One region of the Paenibacillus sp. DCT19 genome, then DNA from elsewhere that is predicted to be linked to it. Evidence: riboswitches for the same ligand, from Rfam matches in the RefSeq annotation. Region 1 holds a riboswitch; each other region holds the start of a gene.

What was found. A riboswitch is a leader RNA that binds a small molecule or an ion and turns the genes downstream of it on or off. The one in region 1 is predicted to bind thiamine pyrophosphate.
Region 2: linked by a shared signal. The riboswitch ahead of thiM (hydroxyethylthiazole kinase) and the one ahead of DMB88_RS02125 (ABC transporter substrate-binding protein) in region 1 are both predicted to bind thiamine pyrophosphate.
Region 3: linked by a shared signal. The riboswitch ahead of DMB88_RS04615 (ECF transporter S component) and the one ahead of DMB88_RS02125 (ABC transporter substrate-binding protein) in region 1 are both predicted to bind thiamine pyrophosphate.
Region 4: linked by a shared signal. The riboswitch ahead of thiC (phosphomethylpyrimidine synthase ThiC) and the one ahead of DMB88_RS02125 (ABC transporter substrate-binding protein) in region 1 are both predicted to bind thiamine pyrophosphate.

Annotation. Positions count from the first base shown of each region.
Region 1 is NZ_CP029639.1:459,251-465,161, reverse strand. It holds gene DMB88_RS02150 (aldo/keto reductase) at 1-158, opposite strand, end outside; gene serS (serine--tRNA ligase) at 433-1,731, opposite strand; gene DMB88_RS02140 (hypothetical protein) at 2,025-2,654, opposite strand; gene DMB88_RS02135 (DUF2798 domain-containing protein) at 2,784-3,266, opposite strand; gene DMB88_RS02130 (VOC family protein) at 3,494-3,880, shown strand; TPP riboswitch at 4,039-4,150, shown strand; gene DMB88_RS02125 (ABC transporter substrate-binding protein) at 4,364-5,404, shown strand; gene DMB88_RS02120 (thiamine-binding protein) at 5,628-5,911, shown strand, end outside.
Region 2 is NZ_CP029639.1:1,033,450-1,039,360, forward strand. It holds gene DMB88_RS04575 (amidohydrolase family protein) at 1-12, shown strand, start outside; gene DMB88_RS04580 (dipeptidase) at 392-1,333, opposite strand; gene thiE (thiamine phosphate synthase) at 1,779-2,444, opposite strand; gene thiD (bifunctional hydroxymethylpyrimidine kinase/phosphomethylpyrimidine kinase) at 2,444-3,253, opposite strand; gene thiM (hydroxyethylthiazole kinase) at 3,244-4,068, opposite strand; TPP riboswitch at 4,295-4,395, opposite strand; gene DMB88_RS04600 (radical SAM/SPASM domain-containing protein) at 4,672-5,547, shown strand; gene DMB88_RS04605 (pectate lyase) at 5,895-5,911, shown strand, end outside.
Region 3 is NZ_CP029639.1:1,039,549-1,045,459, forward strand. It holds gene DMB88_RS04605 (pectate lyase) at 1-464, shown strand, start outside; gene DMB88_RS04610 (copper amine oxidase N-terminal domain-containing protein) at 557-1,510, opposite strand; TPP riboswitch at 1,719-1,827, shown strand; gene DMB88_RS04615 (ECF transporter S component) at 2,111-2,704, shown strand; gene DMB88_RS04620 (ABC transporter ATP-binding protein) at 2,705-4,261, shown strand; gene DMB88_RS04625 (energy-coupling factor transporter transmembrane component T family protein) at 4,236-5,030, shown strand; gene DMB88_RS04630 (outer membrane protein assembly factor BamB family protein) at 5,147-5,911, shown strand, end outside.
Region 4 is NZ_CP029639.1:748,825-754,735, reverse strand. It holds gene DMB88_RS30125 (hypothetical protein) at 73-240, shown strand; gene DMB88_RS03490 (hypothetical protein) at 408-1,097, shown strand; gene DMB88_RS30120 (hypothetical protein) at 1,390-1,533, shown strand; gene thiC (phosphomethylpyrimidine synthase ThiC) at 1,683-3,467, opposite strand; TPP riboswitch at 3,848-3,961, opposite strand; gene DMB88_RS03480 (IclR family transcriptional regulator) at 4,132-4,875, opposite strand; gene DMB88_RS03475 (alpha/beta hydrolase) at 5,219-5,911, shown strand, end outside.

The DNA.
Region 1 (5,911 bases):
TCTTCTGCAGTATCAATTAGGGTAAGTCCATGTTGGATGCCATGACGCAATGCCTTCACTTCATCTCTTTCTTTCCTCGGATCTTCACCAAACTTCCACGTCCCTTGACCAATCACCGGAATGTCTATCCCTGTATTCCCTAGCTTACGATATCGCATGAACAAAACCTCCTACTGCTTCTTCAAAAGCTAACAGCAGGTTGTCGTAATGCTTGTCCATCCTATACACTCCCTATCTCAGTAATTTCGATTAATAATATATTCCAGAAATATACTGATGCTCCTTCATGGATATCTAGTTATATAAAAAAGAACCCCTACGATAAGCAATGTCATTAAGTTTATTACCTTAAGGACATTGCGATATAGGAGTTATTGCATTGCATTTCTAATCCGACTCTTTCATATGCATACCAACATTAAAATTCACGTCTTACTCTTCTTCCGCTAGATGTGGCAGTGCAATAAACTCAGCCCCGCCCATATATGGCTGGAGCGCATCCGGAATTCGAATGCTTCCATCAGCCTGCTGATGATTCTCCAGCAACGGAATGAGAATACGAGGCGAAGCCACAGCTGTATTGTTTAGGGTATGGCAATATACCAGCTTCCCTTCTGCATCACGACAACGAATATTCGAACGACGTGCTTGGAAGTCATGCAGATTCGACGAAGAATGTGTCTCACCGTACGCTTCCCGGCTAGGCATCCATGTCTCAATATCATACTGCTTATACGTCTTCTGCCCCATATCCCCGGTACATACCGCTACAACACGATAAGGAAGCTCTAACAGTTGCAGCAATTGCTCAGCGTGTCCTGTAATCTCCTGTAACATCCGTTCCGACTCTGCCGCATCTGGAGCGCAGAGAATCACCTGCTCCACCTTGGCAAATTGGTGTACACGATACAATCCGCGCACGTCCCGTCCTCCCGATCCCACCTCACTGCGGAAGCACGTCGATACAGCAGCCAGCTTCACAGGTTGTTCCACATTCACAACTTCATCTGCATAATAGGACACGAGCGGAACCTCCGAAGTACCGACCAGCCACTTGTTCTCACCGGTAAGCTCATACACTTGATCTCGTCCTGTTGGGAAAAACCCTGTGTTGAGTAGAGCATCTTCCCTTACCATGAGCGGCACCTCTAGCGGTGTGAATCCCTGCTTCAAGAGCAGATCGAGCGCAAGCTGTTGCACGGCGCGGTGAAGTAGTGCCCCTGCTCCCTTTAGCACATAGCTGCGTGTTCCACCGATTTTCACCCCACGCACAATGTCAATTAGGTCATGCATCTCGCCCAATTCCACATGATCCTTCATGCTATACTCAAAAGTCGGGATTTCACCCACACGGCGTAGCTCTACATTGTCCGCATCCGAAGTACCTACAGGTGTGTCTGGCGATACAACATTGGGCACGAGCCACTGCATACGCGTAAATTCCTCTTGAATCGCTTCAAGCTTAACTTTGAGCTGTTCCAACTGCTCATTCCGTTGTTTTACCTCGCTTCGCAGCCCCTCTGCCTGCTCACGCTGACCTGCTTGCATCATCCTGCCAATATCTGCCGACAACGCGTTACGCACTCTGCGTCCTTCTTCAATTTCCTGCAATAACGCTCTGCGTTCCTCGTCTCGCTCTAACAGTTCTTGAATGTTAATATTGATTTTCTTTCCATCTGCCGCCGCCTGCACCTCTTCTGCATGCGCTCTGATCCACTTCATTTCAAGCATGGTCACCGTCTCCTTTGGCTGTAAAAATACAAAGAGCGCCCTCATCCCTTGGGACGAGGAGCGCTCTGCTCGCGGTGCCACCCAACTTGCCGAAGCAGTTCATTCACTGCTCCAGCCGCTTGGTCCGCGATAACGGGCGGTTCCGGTTAACTTGGGGAAATATCGCTCCCCTGGCGAAAACGCCTCCGAGTTGGATGCTCTTCAACGGCATGTTCCGATCTGTAATTGTTGATTAACAGTATATACAAAAGCTACGTTTAAATGCAAGCGATACTGGCTTAATGTTTACATTTTTAATCATACTTATAAACCAGGTTGTTATCCCCATCTATTCCCTGAACGGATGTCTCGATCATCTTCTCATCTGTTGTTACATCCAGAAATGTCTTGCGATCATCCATTGACATGCCGTGCATTGTGACGTTGGAGTATTGAATTCGAATTTCGTTTATCGAAGGATCATTAATGTAACCGTAGTTGACCCTAAAATTACTCTTTCCATCCATCGTCGTGCCTACAAATTTAGCTAACCAAAAGGGTGCCTGTTTATCTATAGGGCTAAGATCTATATTTTGCAATATATATTCGTTCTCATGCTTTACAGCTTGTATCATCCCCACCTCTGTTACCGGCTCTTGGTTGAGATAGTATGTTGCAAAGATAGAACTTCCTTCATCGTAAGGGACATCAATAGTGATATTTTCAGAATTTTCTTCCCTGTTTAATCTCTTCTCCAGACCCACAGCCACTAGCTCTTGCAAATTTTCAGCTTTGATTTCTGATTCGCTATCCAGTTGAGTAAAACTGGTACTAGAATCAGAAGAAGTGTTAACGTATTCTTCTCCATCCTGTTGATCTCTACACCCAGTAATCAACAACAGGGCTACAATAATCAGTAATATTTGCTTCAGTTTCTTCACCACCTGTTAAAATTCTTGATGGCAAAAATATTAACACTTTTCTCCTCTATTTTCCAATTAATACAGGATTCATTCTGTCTCTACACTCAATGAACATATGGAATCACAAAGTCAATTAGGCTTCTGTATTAACTAAGGGGTTACGTTCCCTTTAGCTTTTATGAATTTACCGAATACATATCGAACAAGCGGCCCAATGATGAGCAACTGTAACGGTAGCGCCAGGCTAAAGTTCCGGAGTATGGTGTGAAGATACGTTTCTACGAGAGGCTTTCCGTTCAATTGATTGGCAAGATACGCCGTAAGCATCCCATACATCGACATCATCAACACCATGCCCACGACCATGCACACTGAAATCATCAAAACGCCGATCACCTTATTCGATTTGTTGAATAGCAACGCAAAGGCAATTTTCTGAGCCACCGGCCCAACGATAAAGCTTTCCACCACAAAAGCTACAATAAAACACAGGACGAATTGAAATAGGATTTCAAGTAGAGACATGCTCCCCATTAGTCCGTTGTACAGTAAATTGAAAGTCATCATAACAACGACCATTCCTGTGCACATCATCAATCCAAAATACGTATGTTCTTTCTTGGTTGTTGGCAATTCTCTCATCCTTTCTTCTACTTGGACAATTATAGAGATGAGGAATAGGGTCACATAAGTGAACACTTTGTGAACATTAATAAGATACCTATATGTTTATGTTGAAATATAGAACATTTCATCTAGATAAACTCTTTTTTCCTATTTGACAACCCGGATTTATACCCCTATCATACTCCTTAAAATGTAAACCATATTCACGAATCAGTTAGGAGGATTACTATACAATGAGCTTTCAAAAACGTATCGACCACATCGGTATCGCTGTCCGTGATCTAGAGACGACGCTTTGCTTCTATACCGAGATCGTTGGGCTTGAGCTGAAAGACCGCGTTACCCATACCAATGGTGTGATCCAACTTGCTTTCCTCGGATTCAATGGCAGTGATGAAACTGAAATTGAACTGATTCAGGGATATAGCGACAAACTTCCCTCCGAAGGAACTGTGCATCATTTTGCGATTCACGTGGAGGATCTTGATGCTGAATATCAGCGTATACAAGCGACGGACGCCGAATTTATCGATGGGGAGATTATCACATTACCGAACGGTTATCGTTACTTCTTCATCTATGGCCCAGAGAAGGAATGGATTGAATTCTTTCAGCGTTAAAGGTAAACCGATCTATCCATGATCCCGATTGGCGCACAGACAGCATCTATGATTGCTTTACATCCACTTCGTGAGATCCATCATCCGATATTCCAGTTCATGACTGGACACGTTCTGCCCACTGCCCTATAATTACACCTAGTAATACCCTTAACTTCATAGTTTCCCAGGGGAGTCGGAATTGGCCGGCTGAGAGTGTATCCCACAAGATACTAACCCTTAGACCTGATCTGGATCATGCCAGCGTAGGAATCGGAGTATATCGAATAGGCCCAGCTATATCGCTGCGCGCTACTTCTCTAACGCCTGCACGCGTCCCGGAATCCGGGGCGCTTTTTTTATGTTCTTTTGCATATCTCATTACATAAAAAAGACATCCAGATCATAGCCGGTATAATTCTGCTGATTTATGCACGATGCTTGGATATGAAGCCAAGGAGAACCCTCGCCATTTAGGCGGACCACATGAAGGAGAGAATGAAGATGAGATGGCGTAAAATGATCGGCTTGTTGCTCCTATGCGTAACCTTGATTGCAATCACGGCTTGCGGAAGCAAGGAAGCTGGCCCTGCCCAATCTAACGGAGGTACCAACACCGAGAACAGCAGTGAAGGTGATAACGTAGCACTCCGAGACGTTAAAGTTGTACTGGACTGGACACCGAATACGAACCATACCGGCTTATATGCAGCAGTAGATCAAGGATTCTACGAAGCCGAGGGTTTAAACGTGGAGATTGTGCAGCCTGGTGCGGGCGGCGCTGACACGATGGTCGCTTCGAATGAAGTACCTTTTGGTGTAAGTTATCAGGAAAGTGTAACTCAGGCGCGTACCCAAGGTGTACCGCTCGTCTCCATTGCTGCGGTTATTCAGCATAATACATCTGGATTTGCAGCACCGACGGATCGGAACATTAAATCCCCGAAAGACTTCGAAGGTAAAACCTATGGAGGCTGGGGCTCCCCAGTGGAGGAAGCAGTCATGCAATCCATTATGGAGGGCGAAGGCGCTGACGTGTCCAAAGTGAAAAACATTAACATGGGCGACGCGGACTTCTTCACTGCCGTGAAACGAGATATTGATTTTGCCTGGATCTTCTATGCGTGGACTGGGATTGAGGCTGAGCTTCGCGGAGAGCCGATCGACATGTTGTATGTCAAAGACTACTCCGAAGCACTCGATTATTACACGCCTGTATTGGTAACGAATGAAACCACGATTCAGAACGATCCTGAACTGGTTAAAGCGTTCATGAAAGCTACATCCGAAGGGTATCAGTATGCGATTGATCATCCCGAAGACGCCGCTAATATTCTGATCAAAGCCGTACCGGATCTGGATAAGGATCTTGTAATAGCAAGCCAGAAGTGGTTAAGCCCGAAATACACAGATGATGCACCACGCTGGGGCGAACAGAAACAGGAAGTATGGCAGAACTATACGGACTGGATGTTCAGCAAGAAACTGCTGGATGAACAGATCGATGTGAGCAAGGCATATACGAACGACTTTTTACCCCAATAAAATCTCTCATATAAAATGAACATAATATTTACACGAGAACGGAGAGGACAGAAATAACGTGAAAAAGCGAAGCGGTCGCCTTTATCACCGGATTTTCCCTTTAGAGAAAGGGAATCAAAAAAATCTGGGGATAACAGCGATTGGAAGGTTATTCTGTCATCGAAGTGGCAAGTGTAACAGTTGTTCGTTCATTTTATATATTTCGAAAGGAGCCGTGAACTCCATGGCAAGCACGTTACTCAGTATTCAAGTCATCCCGAAGACGCCAAATGGTGAGGATTCATATCCGTATGTGGATCGCGCTATTGAAGTCATTCAACAATCGGGTGTGAAATATCAGGTCAATCCTCTAGAAACAACGATGGAAGGTGAGCTGGAGGAGCTGCTAGACGTCGTTCGCAAAATGCATGAAGCACTTGTGGACGCCGGTAGCCCTAGCATCATCTCCCAGATCAAAATCGCCCATAGCGGCGGTGCCGGCTTCAGCATGGATAAACTTACGGAGAA
Region 2 (5,911 bases), 570 kb from region 1:
AATCTGCCGTGATTCCCCAACAAGGATACGGAATGACAAAGCCCCTCGATTCGTTTAAGAACGAACGGTGGGGCTTGATTGTGGTTAGCTAGTGAACGTTGAGAAGGGACAGTCCCATGTCATGAATGTGAACGGGGGTCAGCCCCTGTAACGATAAATAGATGTAATGAATCTGACACACGCTATTCGCTCTCATTTTCCCGAATCTTAGATCTAACGAATCACAGAGGCTTTATTTCACGAATTCAGTCGATTATTCGCGTTTTCAAACCGTATTAGGACGGAATAGCTTTACTGAGGTTCGTTAAATTTTGCAAACGTAGATGATCCGCCTGTTAAGATGTGGTGGGTTCGTTAGCGCTTGGAGCGAAGAGATATTCGCATTTACTCGTTAGAGCTGATAAGCAGATAGACTGTTAAGGAAATTCTCTGAGGCGAATCCCTTCACTTCTTGTTCGCTATAGCGTTTGAGTAGTGCATTGATTAAGTTTTGAGTATGTCCTGCGTGCTCTAATCCCTCCACATAGTGGATCAGACCATCAAAATCCGATCCTAGTCCGATGTGCTTCACACCGCCAATGGAACAAAAATGCTCCACATGTCGCAGTACATCATCAATAGATGCTGCTTCGTCCTGATCGGATCTGAGAAAGTCGGGGAGGTATAAGACGTGCACGGTAGCATTTTTGGCGAAGAGAGCCTGTGCTTGTTCATCGGATAAATTGCGGGGATGGTTATAAATGCCCTGTGCATTGGAATGACTGGCAATGGGGTAGTCCGCCAACTGCAACACATCCCAGAAGCCAGCTTCACTAAGGTGGCTAACATCCGAGAGAAGGCGATACTCGTTATTGAATTCAATGATCTGTTTGCCAAATTGAGTTAACCCTGAACCGCGGGGCTCCAATGCGCCGTCTGCAGCGAGATTAGCGTAGTTCCATGTTAGTCCAACGGAGCGTACACCAAGCCGATATAACAGGTTTAGCTTGTGAAGATCATTACCAATCGGATCGACACCCTCTAGGGTGAGAAATGCACCAATTTCTCCATCACGTAGATTACGAATCTGTGACCAGTCAGTAATGTGAATGATCTCTGGATTTTTGTCCAGAATTTCCGTATAGAAATAATGCACTTGATCTAAGGCCGCTTCAAATTTAGCAGAATCCTTGAGATTAGGCGGGACAAAAATAGCAAAACCTTGAACTTTCACTTGACCAGCAATGAGTCGTGGTTTGCTTGCTTCTAGGCTGTCGGTGTGATCGAAGGCTAGCTTACCTCCAGCTCTCCAGATCCGAAACAGGGCATCACAGTGCAGATCGATGACATTCATGTGTAATAGACTCCTTTATTCAATTTGGCAAACTGTAACAGGGATTACTGGCTTGAGTTATGTAAGTGGTATACTTCGTTTCGCTGTAATGGAAGTTATTAGATTCACATAGGAACACGCGGCATCGTGATGCCTGCGGTGGCCGAATGCGCTGAGTAGACCGTACCGAATCATTCATATAGTACATGTCGCTACTGCTCAGCCAGGGTAAATATGCGAAATTAGTATAGTTTTTATTACACACTATTCTTATTTGTTAACTTTGTTTTGAGATGTAACGATTCTATCATTGAGCTTGTCTCTACACAATTCATCGAGCAATCAATAGTTCCTATATCACTATCAAAATAATCTATATGGCAAAGTAATAAGAAAAGCAGTGAGGTCTCTAGCTGGCGCATAATCCAAGCGCCCGGCGGGGTTGCCGCGGTGCAGGGGTGCTTGGCTACGCCAGCATCCCACCCACCGCCGCAGCGAACCGCGCAGCCGCTGCGCGCACGTCGGCCGCGCCCGCAATGGCGGAGATGACGGCTACGCCGTCGGCTCCAGCCGCCATCACGGCGGCCGTGGTATCGGGCGTAATGCCGCCGATACCCACCACCGGAACTGCGATGCCTGCGGCGCGCAGTTCCAAGATCCCTGCGGAGCCCAGCACAGCATGGGCATCCGCTTTGGATCGCGTCGGGTACATTGGCCCGACGCCAAGATAGTCGGCGCCCGCCTGCACCGCACGGCGGGCTTCCGACGCAGAGTGGGCGGATACGCCAAGCATCCGCCCAGCTCCAATGCGGGCGCGTACAAGCGCCGCGTCCGCATCATCTTGGCCGACATGCACGCCGTCGGCCTCCACAGCTACAGCCAGCTCCACATCATCGTTCACGATGAACGGTATCCCGTGCTGGCTGCACACCTCGCGAAGCCGCCATGCAAGAGCCAGGCGGGCTTCGCCAATCAGGGCACCAGTTCCTTTTTCCCGGAACTGGAACAGCGTAATGCCGCCAGCAATCGCCTGGCGCAGCACCTCCACAGGGTCTTGCGTGGTATTCACGCTGCCCATCACCAAATACACCTGCATTGCGCGTCGCACCGCGTCTGCATTCAGCTTAGGCATCACCGCTCACCCCGCTGCCTGCGCTGATACGCAAAATGATTCGTCGGCCCATGCCCAGCGCCAATGCCGAGCTCATCCTCAATGGCTGCCTGAATGAATGCTCGCGCAGTCGTGACGGCAGCCAGAACGGACGAACCCTTCGCCAGTTCAGCTGTAATGGCGGCAGAATACGTACAGCCCGTTCCGTGGGTATGAGGGGTCACTATACGAATATTCTCCAGATAGTGAAAGGACTGCCCATCATAGAGTACATCGACAATCATGCCGCCCGTATCATGGCCGCCTTTGATCAGGGCATACGTTGAGCCCATCTGCACAAGGCGTCGGGCTGCTTCTTCCCGTTCACTTACATTTCGAATGGACATGCCTGTCAGCAGTTCGGCTTCAGGGATGTTTGGCGTGGTGATCTGTGCATGCGGGATCAGCTCCGTAATCAGTGTCTGAATAGCCTGCTGCTGAAGCAGCGGTGCGCCGCCCTTGGCTACCATAACGGGATCAATGACCAGATTAGACCATTCATAATGGCGCCATTTCTCGGCTACCAATTGAATAATTTCGGTACTGTAGAGCATGCCTGTTTTTACCGCATTTGGCTTGAAGTCGTCGCCGGTCGAATCAAGCTGTTGGGCTATGCCTTCATACGAAATAGGAAAAACACCCTGAACTCCTGTTGTATTCTGCGCCGCAATGGCAGTAATAACGGTCATGCCGTATACATCAAGTTCCTGAAAGGTTTTGAGATCGGCTTGAATTCCAGCACCGCCGCCATTGTCCGATCCAGCGATTGTTAGAGCCTGAGCTATACGCATGGTGTATCTTCACCTCCATGGATGTGGCGAATAAGAGCACGTTGCTGTAGTACAGATGGGGATACTAGGTCGAGCTGATTCAATAGCTCGATCTGGAAACTGCCAGGGCCCTGGCTTTCCGTACGATCTGCAGCAATCTCAGCAGCAACGCCGTAGAAGGCGAGAGCTTCTACCACGCTATCCAGACGCTCCTTGTCATCAGTCGCCACAGCTGCAAATGCGCCAATTACAGCACTGAGCAGACATCCCGCACCGGTAACTTGGGTTAAGAGGACGTGACCGTTGCTCACGAGATAGGTCAGATGTCCATTCGTAATGACATCTTCGCGACCTGTGATCACAACGATACAGTTTAACTTTTGAGCTGCACGCTCAGCTATTCCGATTCGATCTCCTTCACCTTGTCCAGCATCTACACCTTTGCTATTCCAGTGCTCACCAATAACATTGGCGACTTCTGCCACATTGCCACGCAAGATCGTGAGACGTAGCTCACGAACGAGCATCTGAACCTGCTCGGAGCGATAGGATGTGGCACCAGCGCCAACAGGATCAAGCACGACAGGGACTTGATGGGCGTTGGCGGATATACCAGCGAGCAGGATGGACTGCACAACATCTTTATTAAGTGTGCCAATGTTGAGGACGACCGCGCCGGACATTTTCGCAACATCGGCAACCTCCTCGTGTGCATAAGCCATAAAAGGTGATGCTCCAAGTGCAAGCAAGCCATTGGCTACAAAGGGAGCTACCACAATGTTGGTGATATTGTGCACTAACGGATTTTGAGTGCGTATACGTTCCAAGTAAGACATCTGTTTTCCTCCTTAAATTCATTTTCATAACTCACTGGCATTTTCCCAGAATTACATGTAGGCAAGCGGCGAGAAATGCTATATTCTGATCTGCGATGACTCATTTTTCATCCTAAAAAATGCAAAAAGCCCCGCCCATTTCCGGAGAAATGAGTGGGGCTGTATTTTCAATTCGCAAGTGTATTTCATCTTACATGTTCTGCATGATGAAACGCATGAAGTTTATTGAAAGGCCGCTCCACTTCCCTCCGCTGGTATGATCCAGATCAGGTTCAAAGGGTCCGAAAGTTCATTCGTCTCAGCCGTTAGGCTCCCCCAGTGCAATTGTTCAACTATATTCAGTTATAACCGTTTTTGAACAGGTATTTATAGCTCCAGCATATATCACATGCAAGCCGGATGTAAAGAAGGGATGATCCAAGTTTATGCTTCGACATAGCAACAGGAATCTGATACGAAACGTTGTTGTTCCCTACTTCCCAACCCGATATAATAGAGGTTGTTCCAAAAGAACACTTAGATCACGCAATGGTGAAAGTGTTATCGTTATATCACGAAATGAAGGTGGGACGCTCTCCCTCCGGAGAAGAATGGGGATCCGAGTTGAAAACATTCAAGAAAGTCTACATCGAAATTACAAGCATCTGTAACTTGGCGTGCAGCTTCTGTCCACAGACCAAGCGTGCCAAAAATTTCATTGACCCTGACGTCTTTAACAATATACTGGATCAGATTAAGCCACATACCAAACACATATATCTTCATGTCAAAGGTGAGCCGTTACTGCATCCCAAAATCGATCTGTTGCTAGATTCTGCACATGAGAAAGGATTCAAGGTCAACATCACGACCAATGGTACGCTACTGCCCAAGACGCAGCATAAGCTTCTTGGCAAGCCAGCGTTACGTCAGATGAACTTCTCCTTGCACAGCTTCGACGGACATGAAGGCTCGACAGACCGCGAAGGATATTTGAATAACATATTGACCTTTGCTCGTGAAGCAGTGAAACATAATGTCATCATTTCGTTCCGACTCTGGAACCTGACACAGGATAATTTTACGAATGCCCAGATGAACCGAAATCGCGAAACGCTTGAGGTGTTAGAGCGGGAGTTCGACTTGGATTTTCGGATTGAAGAAAAGGTCGTGCCGGGTAGCGGAGTCAAAATTGCTCCGAATGTATACCTCAATCAGGATCATGAATTTCAGTGGCCAAGCCTTGATGCACCCGAGGATGACGGTAAAGGCTTCTGTCATGCACTTCGTAGTCAGGCCGCCGTATTGGTGGATGGCACGGTTGTACCGTGTTGCCTGGATGGCGAAGGTGTAATTAACTTAGGCAACGTACATGAGAAGTCATTCTCGGAGATCGTTGACGGGGAACGGGCCAATAACTTATTTTATGGATTCTCGAAGAGGCAGGCCGTGGAAGAGTTGTGCCGCAAGTGCGGGTATCGCCAGCGGTTTGGTGCATAGGATGCATCGTTAGTCATCACAAATAAAGACTTAAGATCACGTTATCTGGTTACAGATGGCGTGATTTTTTGCTGTTTTGTACAATATTCATGTGTTTATCTGCCTAAATAGAGCATATTTGAAGTTCAGAATAGCATACTGCCCGGATAAGCCAGCGTACGTAATGTGCTGATAAGGAAGGCTCCAAGGCGAATACCAAGACATATCATCTAATGATTATTCTCGTTACATTCCTTATTTGGTAGGATCAGGATACGTTCCAAGCAGAGGTGCACATCTGGGGAACCGTGAGGACAAGCGTAAGCTTATGCGCTTCCAATCCATATGAATAGAGGAGGACGTTTTCGATGAAAAAATTGTTAAC
Region 3 (5,911 bases), 580 kb from region 1:
TTCGCCTTGAGGCAGGCGCCACATTGAAGAACGTGGTCATTGAAGCGCCAGCAGCTGATGGCGTGCACTGTTATGGTAGCTGTAACATTGAGAATGTCACTTGGAAGGATGTTGGAGAGGATGCATTGACCTTGAAATCATCAGGAACGGTAAACATCACGGGCGGAGCAGCCTACAAAGCCTATGACAAAGTATTTCAGATGAATGCATCCGGAACCATTAACATCAAAAATTTCAGAGCAGATGATATTGGCAAGCTTGTTCGTCAAAATGGAGGCACCTCGTATGCTGTGACCATGAATGTAGATAATTCGAACATTTCCAATGTGAAGGATTCCATTTTGCGAACAGACAGCGGCAGTACGAAGGGGAAAATTACGAACACCAGATATTCGAAGGTGCCTACATTGTTCAAAGGGTTCTCGTCAGGCAATACAAGTCAATCAGGGAATACGCAGTATTAATGTAGCGAACAGATAAAAGGCATCCTGTGGGATGCCTTTTCCTATAGTTTCAGCTAGATGAGGTAGCATGCATGTCCATAAGGCTCCTACTTCTACTTTTCATCCGGTGCGTTAACAAAGATACTTCCTTTGGATGGTACAGCCGCCCCTTCAGCTACCGAGCCGGCTTTGTTGGTGACCGTATAAGAGGTTTCCTCGGCCATGAGTGAGTACTGGAATGACACGATCGTTTTACCAGCTAATGAAGGGCGTGTTCCAGCTTCAGCATATGGCTTCGTTTTGACGAAGAATAGATCACCAAGAGTCCCGGAACCGTTACCTATGTTTGCTTGCCATTTGAGTAAGGCCTGACCGTTTTTAACCTCATAATAACTGATTAGATCGTTGTTTTTGTTAATGAAGAATCGATCTTTTTTTCCTTGTTCAAATATATAGGTTGTGGTGGAGTCCACATCACCACGCTCTTCACGTAGCTCCAGACGAGGTTGTCCCAACTTCGAGAAACGTGGTAGATGAATTGCAGCCTCGCGCGCAGCCACGAGATCGTTGCCGTTATATGCTTTAACGAGGGCAGTATCCGTTTGATAGATGTAAGCTTCCTTCGCGGCCTGATTCCAACTAACCTGGGCGCCAAAGGCATCGCCAATGGCTCGGAGTGGGAGCATAGCTTTGCCATTGACCAGAATAGGAGCTGCTGTAAGTGTCGCTGTTTGACCATTTTTCGTTATCGTTTTGGTGTTAGGCGCAAGAATGTATTTGTCGCGATCGGTCTGGATGCTAATTTCTTTAGTTTTGTTGTTATAGCCGAATGTATAGTTGCCCAAGAATTGAAGTTCGGTCAGTGCTACATAGGTGACACCTTGCCGAATGACGACGTCATAGGAAGCTGGAATGTTATTAATGTACGCCGTGGGTTTGTGATTAGTAGCTGCTTCCACGACATGGGGGGACAGCAGAGCAGGTGCCGTACCTGCGGTGAGAATCGAGGCGGCAAGAATCATCTTCCATTTTTTCTGCTGCCAAGCTGAGTGAATTGTTTTCATCATAATCAATCTCCTTTCTAGTTTACAGACGGCTGGATATCCCAAAAGTTTCATATTCTTGCAAATTACATTCTGTCATTAACCTAACGTATCTATAGCGAAACAATGCTCGCAGGTGGATTCAGACACTAGATTAGTAAGCGTACCAAGGTAGTTTTAGTGAACATAGCATTGCTACAATTACCCAGATAGTGTACATTAGAGGCAATGAAATAAGTGAACCGGGTGCTCAATGAAGTTGGGCTGAGAGGGTGGCCTTGTGCTGCTGACCGTATATCTGATCTGGGTAATGCCAGCGTAGAGAACATAGAATCACAGTGAACAAGACGTTGAAAAGCGTAATAAGTATCATTTCGAAGCCTAGTTATTTTGCAATCATCTATGGATGTACATATTGCGATCCTGTTTAAGAGGGTCACTGTAAACTTATGCAAAATATAATGACGGATGTGAGTCCGATCACGTAATGAAATGCACTTATTATATTTTTGGTACATTGTCTACTGCTGATCACCATGACGATACGTAGGTCTGCCTGGAAACCGGGGAGGCTTTTTTTGTGTTCTACCAATCTAAACAACACGAAGGAAGGAAGTTGTTCACATGGGAAATGCAGTGCGTAGTAATAAGTTGAGGTTAACGGATATTTTAGTAACGATTGTGATTGCGGTTGTTTTTGGCGTGATCTACAAAATATGGGGGCCAACTTATGATCTAATGAAGCCTTTTGGCATTCATGCCGAGCAGATGATCTATGGCATGTGGTTTATGGCAGGAACCTTTGCCTTTGTTGTGATTCGCAAACCCGGTGTAGCCATATTAGCCGAGGTTGCCGCAGCAACGGTAAGTGCTTTTCTGGGAAGTGAATGGGGTATGTCTACGCTGGTCTATGGACTATTGCAGGGGCTAGGAGCCGAGGTCTTTTTTGCAGCGTTTCGCTATCGTCTTACAAACCTGTGGGTAACCTGCCTTGCAGCGGTAGGTGCAGCAGCGGCTTCGCTCATATTGGACTACCAGTATGGATACATCGATTCATTGTCGGCATGGAATTATACCTTGTTTATCGCTTTCCGCTTCCTTGGAAGTATTATCATTGCAGGTGTGTTTGCTTATTATCTAGCCAAAGCGCTGGAGCTTACTGGGGTAACACGTTCGCTTCGACCTGTATCGAAACAGGATTACGAGGCGTTGGACTAAATGTATGAAGAAGAGCGCCCGCAGATTGTAGGAGTAACTAATCTAAGATGCAAGTTTCCTGGAGAGCAGGCCTTGTTATTTCAAGGCTTGTCTCTATCTGTACGCCAGGGGGAAAAGGTACTATTGCTTGGACCGAGTGGTTCCGGCAAGTCAACGTTATTACAAATATTGAGTGGCATCATTCCGAATTCGGTAGAGATTCCGATGAAATGTGATGATATTCAGGTGCCGAAGCGAGCCGGGTTTGTTTTTCAAGACCCAGATACTCAGTTTTGCATGTCCTATACGGATGAAGAGATTGCGTTTGTGCTGGAGAACCGGAATATACCACGTGAACATATGCCTGAGCAGATTAGCCAATACCTGAACCAAGTGGGATTAAACTTCGAACGGAATCGTCAATTAATCCATTCGATGTCCCAGGGCATGAAGCAACGCCTAGCTATGGCCTCCATGCTTGCGATGCAACCTGATGTGCTGTTTCTAGACGAACCGACAGCATTACTTGATGAGGAAGGAACAGCGCAAGTGTGGGATACAGTGAAGCAGATTATGAAGAACAAAACGCTGATTATTGTGGAACACAAAATTAATGAGATTGTGGAATTAGTAGATCGAATCATCGTGCTGTCACCAGACGGAAAGATTGTCGCGGACGACTGTGCGGAGCATATTTTTGCGAACCATCGTGAAATGCTGCGAGATTATGGAATTTGGTATCCAGGTGTGTGGGATGAGCAAGAACAAGAACATGGGCAAAATCGGAAACAAGAGCAATGGTTGCATCGATCAAGTAATAGACTAGCATCAGAGGATCACCGAAAGGCATCTGATACTAGAACTGGCAAGACAGGCTCCCTAACTGATCCAGTGAAAGTGAGTACACTAGATGCTAAGCCTGCACTTGAATTACGGCAATTCACCGGGTGGCGAGGGAAAACGAAGTTTATTGAGATTGAACAGGCACAGGTGTGGCATGGGGACTGGATCGCGGTCGTTGGAGCCAATGGTGCCGGCAAAAGCTCCTTGTTATTAGCCCTCATGAACATATTGAAAACAACTGGTTATTATCGCGTAGAAGGGCAATTACCTGGGAAAACGGAGAAATTGGCTGATCATATTGCTTTTGTATTCCAGAATCCAGAATTTCAATTTGTTGCTCATTCCGTCAAGGATGAAGTGGAATTTTCGCTTCTGTATGGAACGCTCTCTGCGGAAGAGCGACATCAGCAGACGTACGCCATGCTGGAGCAATTTAACTTGCAGCATCTAACGGATCGACATCCTTATCAATTATCCATGGGACAGAAACGGCGGTTAAGTGTTGCTTCTGCCCTGGTACGCGAGCAACGTATTCTGTTGCTGGATGAACCGACATTTGGTCAGGATGCCCGCAATACATTCGCGATGCTGTCACAGCTGGAGCGTCTACGTTGCCAAGGAACGGCGATTATTATGGTCACACATGACCGGGAAATCGTAAAGAGGTATTGCACACATGTCTGGACGATTGATCAGGGGAGGTTAACGGATGCAGATCTCGTTTCCACACCGTGAAACCTGGCTCCATGCGGTCAACCCCGGTCTCAAAATGATTACTCTGACGCTGATGTTTATTATGGTCATTCTCATACACAATCTGAATATCATGGCTAATGTAGCAATCGTTATGCTGCTATTATTATGCTGGTCAGGTCATCCGTGGTACAGGCTGTTTTTATACGCCTCGCCCTTTATTCTAGTGTTCATCTCCACCTCTACCGGAATGATGATGTTTGGTAAGGGAGAAACCACTTGGTTCCGCTGGGGGCTTATTCATATTACAGAAGAAAGCTTTTATCGTGGGATTCATTTGGGGTTCCGTTCTTTAAGCATGGCAGCAGCGGGTTTGTTGTTTGGTCTTACGACCAAGCCTGTTCGTTTGTTTTATTCATTAATGCAGCAATGGCGTTTACCAGCCAAGTATGCGTATAGCTTTCTTTCGGCGATGCGTATGATGCCAATACTGCTGGATGAATTTCAGACGTTACGCTATGCGATTCGTATTCGAGGTACGAAGCAGCGTAGTTCTCGCTGGAACCTATATGGCACGTTGAAACGGTACGCGATTCCTCTACTTGCTCAGAGCATAAGGCGCGCGCAACGAATGGCGATTGCGATGGAGGCAAAAGGGTTCACAGAAGGGCAAAGTCGCACCTATTATGTGCAGGTTGGTTACTCGCGTGCTGATCTATGGTTCACATTGTATTATGTCATCATGTTATCCATCGCCTTTGCCTTGGGAATCCTGTACCCTTACCATCCTAATCTGGTGGACGTCAGATAGTACGAGAACACGAGAATGCAAGTGAGCAGGGAAATTAAATTTGATTCAATGGGTAACTTTTCTTTGTTCAAAACGTCTTTAATGGAAATAACTTCTATTTGAGTGGAGTGAACATCGTGAAGATTGGGCCAAACGGAGTAAAAGCAAGGTATCCATGGGTTACAGTAATGGGGGTATCCCTCATGCTCGTTACAGGCTGTGGGTTACTGGATAATCGCACGGATGTTGGAGGAGAACCAAGCTCAATTACAGTAACGCAAGCTAAGCCTACCCAAGTTAATTATAAACAGGGAGAAGCCGTGACGGTTGTGCCCAATACACCTTTGTTCATCCAGAGAGTAGAGCGCCGTGAAGATCTGGACAGCGTGAAGTTACAATCGTACACGACCCACATGGAGAAATGGAAGGTACGATCTGCAGAAGGGGAATGGATTAAGATTCAGGATGAGAATCGGGGAACGGTGTGGTTCCCGGCGTGGTATGCATCGAAAGAGAGTCGTAGTATTGAAGCGGTCACTCCACAGACTTTCAAACTGCATTCAGGCCGTAAATTATATTTATCTCCAGAGAGCAAAACAAGCTGGCCAATCGGTGCTGAAGAAGCATTTCTAATAAAAAAATGGAATGGATGGTATGGTGTCTCAATAACGCCGCGCAACTGGACGAAGAATAGTTTGGAGTACCTTCCGCCACTGCTCTGGGTTAAGGCAGAGGATATTGACCAGCATGAACATATAAAGGATGGTTGGCTCCAGCAGAATTCGGCGTTGACCACTACAGCGATCAGACATCTAACCTTTCTAAAGTTCAATAAGGCAGCAACTTCCAAGCAGGTGAAGCAGTGGCTTGGTGAACCGGATTGGAAAGAGCATTCAAGCAAT
Region 4 (5,911 bases), 290 kb from region 1:
CAATTCATATAACAAGTCACATATACCTATAAATCATGAATACATAAATTACGCATCAAAGGAGGAACCAAGATGATCCGCATGCCTATTCAGCAAATGATCCCGTATCACCACCAATATCCGCGCAACACGGCGACCAATGCTCCAAAAAAGGAGAATGAGAGCACTCAAGGTCTATCCTTTCATGAAATTTTGCAACAAAAGATCGCGAATAAGAATGCTGCGCCTTCTATGCGTTAACATATCATGCTCTAACCGGTCTCTTGTTCTTATTCGGTTACAATCAGCTTACCGTCCTTCCAGAACGCTAGGGATGACGGTTATTCGCCTATCCTCTATAATGGGTTAAAACTTTGGCAAGCCTAGGCTGCTCACAGGCAGCTGAAGCCATTAGGGGGAGAAATACTATGCTTACCATCAGTTGTTTTCACGCTCACTATTCCAACATTACCCTGGTCGAAGAAGCTTTGTCTGCCTATGCGGTGGAACTCGTGCATTATGTTGATCCCGGTCTGGATCGGCTTAAACATGATGAAGGCTTCTCTGACGCAATAACGAAGGACAAAGTATCTCAAACCCTGCAATGGATTGAGCGCTGCCATACCGATGCCATTCTCGTGACCTGCACCCTGTTTGCTGCTGTTCTGGAACAGGAAGCACGAAAGATTGCCATTCCTGTCATTGGCATTGATGATCCACTACTAGCGAAGATACAACGGATGGACAATGAATACATATTCGCTTTTACCAATCCAGCTACAATTGAAGGTACAATGGCACGGGTGTATCGGGCTTTACAGCAAGATTATGAGAAAGAGCAGAACTGTGTTACCGAGGTGCCTCAGCCAGAAGCCGTGTGCATTCCTGAGACGTTTCAATTGATTATGCGCGGTGACAAGGAAGGTTATCTTGCAGCAGTACGTGAAGGATTACAGTACATTGCTGGGCAGCATCCCGGCAAAACGGTAGTCGCAGCCCAATTATCCATGGCGCCCGCTGCTGCGCGAGTTACAGTAGAGACCGGTATTGCGATCCATAGCCCTTTGGCATTGCTTGCAACGTATTTGGAGAAGAAGCTAGGCATAGCACCGCATTGAATGTTGGAATGGGGAGTAGATTAGGGCACTAGTTTTATACTTTTGTATCTAGTCTATTTAATATTAATATGTATTTTATGGCTTACATAGTGTTGGATTAACTTTCGGAGCTTTGAGCGTTAGTTTTTCGGGTTCGGCCAATAATGATTCCAGAGGAACACTAAAAAATTTCTATTATTAATTTACTCTGAGTATTAAGAACATTATATCTTATTAGATAAATTTGAATTATTGTTCACACTCTTAAGATATGTTAAGCACAGTTCCATTTATTGTAGAGGAGTGAATGTTAGTGCGTTTCTTATACATTCTAATTTTGTTTATTATAGGCTTGGCCTGTTCTGCATTTATCTACGGTGGAAGTCTTAAATTAGCAGACGGCATACTATTTGTCATTGCAGGTATTCTGTTTCGAATTTGGAGTAAAATGAAGTAAACTATAGTAGAGATATCTGTGAACGACGGCCAATATTTAGTCAAACCAAAAGAGCAATTCTGAAGGCTACAAACAAAAAACAGTTCATCACTCATTTTATGTGATGAACTGTTTTTTTTTTTTGCTGCACTATCAATCTCCAATCTCACCTACCGCATCCGATATTCTTCAGCCTTCGCCTGCATCCCTGCGGCTACCGCATCATCTTCGGACAACCCCTTGTCTGCAGCAAATGCACGAATGTCTTGCGTAATTCGCATACTACAGAACTTCGGCCCACACATCGAGCAGAAATGGGCTTCCTTAGCTCCCTCAGCAGGCAATGTCTCGTCATGGTAAGAGAGCGCCCGTTCAGGGTCAAGCGACAAGTTAAATTGGTCGCGCCAGCGGAATTCGAATCTAGCCTTGGACAGCGCATCATCTCGGCGTTGAGCTCGAGGATGACCTTTGGCTAGGTCAGCGGCATGTGCTGCAATTTTGTAGGCGATGACTCCCTCTCGTACATCATCCTTGTTAGGCAGCCCCAAATGTTCCTTCGGTGTAACATAACAGAGCATGGATGTCCCGAACCAGCCAATCATCGCCGCTCCAATAGCTGAAGTAATGTGATCATAACCTGGAGCAATGTCCGTTGTCAGTGGACCCAAGGTATAGAACGGAGCCTCTTTACAGATTTCCATCTGTAGATCCACATTCTCCTTGATCTTATGCATCGGCACATGCCCCGGCCCTTCAATCATCACCTGTACATCATGCTTCCACGCAATCTGCGTTAACTCGCCCAGTGTAGCCAGCTCGGCCATCTGAGCCTCGTCATTGGCATCATAGATACTCCCCGGACGCAATCCATCCCCAAGCGAGAATGCCACATCATACCTTTTCATAATTTCACAGATTTCTTCAAAATGCGTATACAAAAAGTTCTCTTGATGATGTGCCAAACACCACGCAGCCATAATAGATCCACCCCGGGACACAATGCCTGTCATACGTTTGGCTGTCATCGGGATATAGCGCAGTAAGACGCCTGCATGGATCGTGAAATAGTCTACGCCTTGCTCTGCCTGCTCAATGAGTGTGTCTCGGTACAATTCCCACGTTAGTGCTTCTGCTTCGCCATTGACCTTCTCCAGCGCCTGATAGAGTGGCACAGTTCCGATCGGTACTGGAGAATTACGAATGATCCATTCCCGCGTAGTATGGATATCCTTTCCTGTCGACAGATCCATAACGGTATCCGAGCCCCAGCGTACAGCCCAGGTCATCTTCTCCACTTCTTCTTCGATGGAGGAGGAGACGGCAGAATTCCCGATATTCGCATTGATCTTCACATGAAAATGACGACCAATCAACATCGGCTCACTTTCAGGATGATTGATGTTGGATGGTAGAATCGCTCGGCCACTGGCCAGTTCTTGTCGCACAAACTCCGGCTCTACTCCCTCACGAATCGCGGCAAACTCCATCTCTGGCGTAATGATGCCTTGGCGTGCATAGTGCATCTGCGTTACACATCGTCCAGCCTGAGCCCGCAGCGGCTTGCCACGCAAGCCTGGGTAAGCTTCAGCTCCGGTTCTTCTACTCCCCGCCTTGAGCCCGTTATCTTCCGGTTGCACCGTACGTCCTGCATAAGCCTCCACATCCTCACGCTCCGTAATCCAGCGTGTGCGGAGTGCAGGTAGTCCTGCCCGGATGTCTGCGTGAAATTCAGGGTCGGTCATCGGGCCGCTCGTATCGTACACACGCAGCGGCTCATTATGCTCCACCCCTTGGGGAGTACTCGTGTCATGAAGAGCTATTTCACGCTCAGGTACAGCAATGTCCGGACGTGAGCCCTGAATGTATACTTTACGGCTGCCGGGAAAAGGTTGAACCCCTCCAGCCGAACCTGTTTCTTTTGCCGCCTGCGCTTCTGTATTCCCTTGTCCCATCATTGGTTGTTCTGTACTCATCGTCTTTGTCTCCTCCTCATTGGTCTTCACGACTGCATCACTTCTTTTCCATGCGAGCGCATCTAATCTGGAGACCATCCATATAAGGAGCAAGGACAACCTTACCTAGAGAGACATATACAGTAAGACAACATGCAGCAGAGTAAGGTTCATTCACCTAACTAATTGAATAGATTCCACAACAGATACCTACCTCCGCTCTTTTTACGAAAGTAACTCTGAAGTCTAAATCTTGTCTCTGCTCACTGTATATAAAAAAAGCCGGTTCCCGAGGGAACCGGCTATGTCCATCACCAATGATGTACCGATTACCGAACTCTAATTGAGTTCAGCCATAGGTTACATCCCATTGATGTTCGTGGTTGATTGGCCGATTACTTCCCTACGCTGGTATGATCCAGATCAGGTGCAAAGGGTCCAGAATCTCATGCGATTCCGTCTCAGTCCGGACAATTCGGACTCCCCTAGTAACGTTAACAAGTTGCGGCAAGTATACCGCAGTGTCATATTCAATTCATCAAGCCCGGCTGGGCTGTCCATATCAGGATAGCTCAACCGAGAACGAAAAACAACCTTTATGTTCCAGAATCAGCAGATTCATCATGACATATATGTTCCATAAGAGCGTTGTGGTTGAACAAACTCGTTAAGATAACATCAAGCCCATCTGAGCAGCTGCTTCTTTCAACACGGGTGCATACTCATGTAACGTCTCTTGTGATAGACGGCTGACAGGTCCTGATACAGACAATGCAGCAGCGATTTGGCCTTTGCGATCCATAATCGGTACAGATACCGCCGCAGCTCCCGGTTCACGCTCCTCATAGCTCGTTGCATAACCATGCTCCAGAATATCCTTCATCTGCGCGAGATAGACCTTAGGATCGATAAAGACAGGCCACTCCGGCCCATTCATCAGCTCCTCACGATCCTCTTCCGTAGCAAAGGCCATTAGCACCTTACTGGACGCACCTACGGATAAAGGAAGGCGCACACCAACAGGAGCTACACGCCGTATAGCCTGATCGCTCTGAACAGCCTGAATCCGAATCCGTTCACTGCCATCCCGCAAATACAAGCTAACCGTCTCCCCGAGTCGATCTCTCAGACGCTCCATCGCAGGAAGAAGAAGGATAGCTGGGTCATCACTACGGGACATATGAGCGGACAGCTCCCAGATGCGGATGCCAAGCCGATACTTCTCGGTAGCTGCATCCCGGATAACAAATCCCCGTTCTTCCAAGGTTGCCATCAGCCGGTGCACCGTGCTTTTGTGCAGACCAATCTGGCTTGCAATCTCGGTAAGCCCCAGATCACTCCGAGTTGTGAAGCACAATAATATATCCAAGGCTCGTTCCACAGCCCTGACGGTCAACTTGCGGTCTTCCATGACACTAAGCCTCCTCATGTTTCATCACATGAAACTTGGTTACATAAATTATATGAGAAACGATCTCATCTGTAAACTAAAAAGGGGCAATATTCTCCTTTTTATAAGACTAAATATTCCGCGATTTGTACGCTTAGGAAATGTTAACCAGATCCTCTCAGGACTATATAACAATTGCGTAACAAATGCTGCCAATCAATTGACTTTGGTTATATAGGAACATACGATAAAGATAGATTATGCATTTGTATCATTCGTTCCTGTGACTTAGGAACTACGTATATGGGTTGATGGTTCTCGTTGTTATCCTCAATTTCATCTGAACTTATAAGGAGGGGCAATCATGTATTCGACATCCCAGAGCGAAGCCCCGCTGCAAACGAAAGTGTCCGATCTGCCTACTTCGTTATCGCCAAGGCTGATTCGGTTCAAGCATATTATCGTAGCGTTGCTGCTCTCCGTGGTATTTTTTCTACTCTTTTGTTTTATTGCACTACACGGTTACATCGCCTGGGTCTTATCCAACCCAACGGTAGCCCCTGTCTTCTCTAATCCGATGCAAGCGAGGAATATGAAGTACGAAGACATAACATTCCCTGCGGCAGACGGAAGCCGAACGATGCAGGGCTGGTACATTCCTGCCGACAAAGATGTGAACAAAACGATTATCTTCAGTCATGGCTATGGTGCCAACCGTGAGGAAACCTGGGTTCCGATGTATGACCTTGCCCATTATGCGCACCAACTTGGATTTAACGTCATTATGTTCGATTATGGTTTTGCATCTCAGGTGAATAAAGCCGTCGCTACAGGCGGCAAAGCGGAATCACAACAATTGCTGGGCGCCATTCAAACGGCGAAGCAACGAGGTGCTGAGGAGCTCGTCGTATGGGGATTCTCCATGGGTGCAGGCACAGCATTACAGACAGGCCTTCTTACCGAGGATGTTGATGCGATGATTCTGGACAGCACATTTTTACTTGAACCAGATACGCTGTATCACAACATTCATAATCAGATCGATCTTCCGCGCCAA